Regions from separate parts of the Streptomyces sp. NPDC048751 genome, predicted to be linked through region 2. Evidence: riboswitches for the same ligand, from Rfam matches in the RefSeq annotation. Region 2 holds a riboswitch; the other holds the start of a gene.
The links. Region 2 has a riboswitch for cobalamin ahead of ACGFNV_RS24610 (HoxN/HupN/NixA family nickel/cobalt transporter). Riboswitches for the same ligand answer to the same signal wherever they lie in the genome.

Region 1 (2,136 bases), on a different contig from region 2:
ACACGGTAGAACGTGTTCCAATAATTGGGAATGGCGGGGAGACATGAAGAGGCCCTCGGCCCGGGCGCCGAGGGCCTGTTCTACCGGGAACCGGTCACGATGCCACGGGAGTCGGCCGTGCGGCGGCGACCTCCTGCGCCGTGGTCCGTGGCGCGAGGACGCGTTCCGCGAGCAGCCCGAAGACCAGCCCGAAGGTGGTCCACAGGGTGGCCTGCACGGCGAGTGCCGCCAGGCGGAACTGCCACAGCAGGGTGGCCGGGAAGTGCTCGGGGACCTCGTTGAAGGACGGCAGGAAGGCGTACGCCAGCCCGACGGCCAGGACGAAGAACGCGCCCGCGACGAGGGTCGCGTTCCAGTTGCCCAGGCGCGGCGCAAGGCGCCGGCCCAGGATGACGGTGGCGACGGCGAGCAGGACGCTCAGCACCACCATTAGGAAATAGAGGGTCGTTCGCTGTCCGATCGTGTCGGGGTCGCCGACGGCGGGCGGGTTGGCGGGGTACTTCAGGAACGGCACGACGTACACCGCGACCAGGCCGGCCGTCGCCAGGAGCAGCGCGCTCGCGCGCGGCCCGAAGCGACCGATGCGGCCGAGGGCGAAGCAGTACGCGAGGGCGGCGATGCCGCCGAACGCGACGCCGTAGACGAGGACACCGGTGGACAGGCCCGCGGTGGACTGCATCGTGCGGCTGACGGGTTCGGCGCCTCCCCCGTGGTGGTGGGCGTGCGCCTCCTCGAAGGCGATGGCGGCGTCGACCCTCGACTCGCCCAGGAAGTAGGCGACGACGAGGGCGAGCAGGCCCGCGGCGAGGCCCGCGAGCATGCCCCGCACCAGGAGGGTGCGGACCGTGGTGGAGTTCATGGGCGGGTACGTCCTTCCCCGGCCGTCAGTGGCAGGGGAAGCCGAGCAGGTGGCGCGCGTCGTGCACCCACTCGTGGACGTCCTCGCCGGACATCACGGAGGTGGCGCCCTGTTCGGCGCCGACGAAGTAGAGCAGGACCAGCATCAGGATGCCGAAGAAGACCGCCCAGGGGACGATCGCGCCGATCGGCAGCTTCTCGGGTACGGCAGTGGGGGCAGCGCTCGGCTGGACGGCGGACTGCGCCATGGCAGGACCTCCTGGGGGAACTCGCGTCCCGTATCGGTGGTGCACAGGACGACGGACGCGGGTCTGACTCACCCGGCCCGCACCGCAGTGCGTGCCCGGCATACAGTGGCGCGACCGTGCCGGATTCCCACCGGCTTCCACGTACCGTCGTCGGTTTCGACGTGACCGTACCGCGACGCAGGGAATCGGCCAAGGGCGCGTGTTCGGCCGCGTGCGCCCGGACGGGACTGGTCACCCGTCAAGTCACCGTATATGGAGGGGTGTTGAGCGCGGGAGTGACGAGGATGACGGAGTGGGCATGACAAGCCGAGTGATGTTGATCTCACCGGCGATCAGCGCGGCGCTGCGGGAGGCCCGCTTCGACGACGGCTGCCCCCTCGACCCGGCGGGGCTGCGCCGGGCCCGGGCCGCCGCGGGCACCCTGCCGGCCTGGGAGAGGGCCTGGTCCTCTCCTACCGCGCGCTGCCGCGAGACGGCCGAGGCGCTCGGGCTCGACGCCGCGACCGGGCCCGAGCTCGCGGGGCTCGACGCGGGCCGCTGGCGCGGGGCGACCCTGGCGGAGGTGAGCGCGGCCGAACCCGCGGCTCTCGCCGAGTGGCTGTCGGATCCGGGCTCCGCCCCGCACGGCGGGGAGTCGGTGCGGACGCTGTGCGACCGCGTGGCCGCCTGGCTGGAAACGGCTGCCGGTACGTCGGGGCGGACCATCGCCGTCGTCGAGCCGGAGGTGTCCCGAGCCGCGATCGTCCGCGCCCTCGGCGCACCGGACCAGTCCCTGTGGCGCACAGACGTCCCACCCCTCACAGCCGTCGAACTCAGCGGCAGATCGGGCCGCTGGAACGTCACGGTCGGACACCCGCTGGGCGGGGCGGCACACTGAGCCGCTCACCCCGGAGGGGCTTGGATCAGACGGTCGCGGGCCTCGGCGCTTCGCGACCCACCCCGTGACCCACCCGCTGTCCGATAGCGCGTCGGCGACCGGACCTGCGGCAGCCTTGCGGCACGCGGGTGCCCCGGGACGGCTGCCGTGGCG
Region 2 (2,136 bases):
CTCGCCCTGTGCGCCGCCTCCGTCGCCGCCGCCTCCGGTGCCTGGGCCTCCGAGCCCGGCGGGGACGGCTGGAAGTCCGGCGGGGCGTACCAGCCGGGCACCGGCGCGGGCACGGAGACCGGCACGGACCGCTGCCAATTCTCCCTGGACGGGGTCGCCTTCTTCGACTCGGTCAAGGTCGACGACCAGAACCTCAAGCCGACCGAGGACGGCAAGGTCCACATCAAGGTCCGCACCGCCGGGGACGCGAGCACCTGCACCGCTTCCCTGTCCTCCTTCCTCGCCCACGGCGCGAACTTCAACACCTCCGGTGAGCAGGTCTTCGTCGACTTCGACACGGTGACGGTCAAGCCCGGCCAGACCGAGTCCCTCGACATCGCGGTGCCGGACGCGGGCTGCTACGCGCAGATCGACCTCTACCGGGGTGCCAAGAAGTTCGACGGCAGGCTCGACGCGAAGGACGGCTTCGAGCACGGTGAGCTGCCCAAGGGGCCGGACCGCCCGGTGATCAAGGACAAGCTGATCGCGGCCTGGAACGGCGGCAAGCAGGACTGCACGACCATCGAGACGCCGCCCGCGACCACCCCGCCCGCCTCCACCCCGCCCTCGGCTCCCGCGACGCCCACCACGCCCCCGGCGAGCGAGTCCGCGACCCCGCCGGCCGAGACCGAGCCCCCTGCCACCCCGACCCCCTCCGGCTCGACCTCCACCCAGCCGCCGAGCGACTCCGAGTCCAGCACTCCCCCGGCCGCCCCCACCCCGCACGGCGGCGGCGGTGACCTCGCGGAAACGGGCGCCAACAGCAACACCACCCCGATCGCCATCGGCGCGGCCGCGCTGCTCGCGGGCGGCGCCGCCATCGTCCTGGCGACGCGCCGACGCAGGGCGGCGGGTCGCTCGTAGCAACGAGGCAGCGGGACACGGGGGCCGGGGGCCGGGGGCGCTGCCCCGGGCCCCGGCCCCACCCGGCTGTGCGGGAGCGTCGGTGAGGACCTAGTGTGGGCGGGTCGTGGTGTTCGGGAAGTCGGTGTGAAGCCGGCGCGGCACTCGCCACTGTGATCGGGGAGTTCCCGGCCCGCGTCCCGTGAGGGACAGTCACTGGTCGCCGTGAGGCGGCCGGGAAGGCAGGGCCGGGCGCGTGCACCCTCCCCCACTCTCGGCTTCGCTCGAGCGGGTGGTGCCCCCACGCCAGGAGACCGGCCACGGCATCTCACGAAGTGATCCACGAGGTGCTGGAGCTGACCGTATGACCGAGCCTGTCTCGCCTGCTTCCTTCCGCTGGCGGCGTGAGGACACCGTGCGGACGGCAGTGCTGATGGCGGTCATCGCCGCCCTGCACGTCGTCGCGTTCGGCATCCTGTTCCTGCTGGTCGTCCCAGGCCACTACGAGGTCGGCGACAAGGCCTTCGGCATCGGCCTCGGCATCACCGCCTACACCCTCGGCATGCGGCACGCCTTCGACGCCGACCACATCGCCGCGATCGACAACACCACCCGCAAGCTGATGGCCGACGGCAAGCGGCCGGTGTCGGTGGGCTTCTGGTTCGCGCTCGGCCACTCCAGTGTGGTCGTCCTGCTCGCCCTGCTGATCGCGGGCGGCACCCAGCTGGCCGGCCGGGTCATGAACGAGGACTCGGGCACCCACCAGGTCCTGGGCTTCCTCGGTACGACGATCTCCGGCACGTTCCTCTACCTCATCGCCGCCCTCAACCTGGTCGCCCTGGTGGGCATCCTGAGGGTGTTCCGGGCGATGCGGGCGGGCGCGTACGACGAGACGGAGCTCGAACAGCACCTGGATTCGCGGGGATTCATGAACCGGATCCTCGGCCGCCTCACCAAGTCCATCTCGCGCCCCGGCCAGATGTACCCGCTGGGCTTCCTCTTCGGCCTCGGCTTCGACACCGCGACCGAGGTCACGCTGATGGTGATGGCCGGTTCGGGCGCGGCGGCGGGCCTGCCCTGGTACGCGGTGCTGTGCCTGCCGCTCCTCTTCGCCGCCGGCATGAGCCTGTTCGACACCCTCGACGGCACGTTCATGAACTTCGCCTACCAGTGGGCGTTCTCCAACCCCGTCCGCAAGGTCTTCTACAACCTCACCATCACCGGCCTGTCCATCGCCGTCGCCTTCTTCATCGG

Region 1: another riboswitch for cobalamin. It lies ahead of ACGFNV_RS34270 (CbtB-domain containing protein); the one in region 2 lies ahead of ACGFNV_RS24610 (HoxN/HupN/NixA family nickel/cobalt transporter).

What each region holds. Positions count from the first base shown of each region.
Region 1 covers NZ_JBICUX010000013.1:74,191-76,326, reverse strand. Annotated here, with positions in the region: gene ACGFNV_RS34275 (CbtA family protein) at 95-859, opposite strand; gene ACGFNV_RS34270 (CbtB-domain containing protein) at 885-1,106, opposite strand; cobalamin riboswitch at 1,143-1,290, opposite strand; gene ACGFNV_RS34265 (histidine phosphatase family protein) at 1,405-1,983, shown strand.
Region 2 covers NZ_JBICUX010000007.1:473,770-475,905, forward strand. Annotated here, with positions in the region: gene ACGFNV_RS24605 (LAETG motif-containing sortase-dependent surface protein) at 1-903, shown strand, start outside; cobalamin riboswitch at 994-1,220, shown strand; gene ACGFNV_RS24610 (HoxN/HupN/NixA family nickel/cobalt transporter) at 1,247-2,136, shown strand, end outside.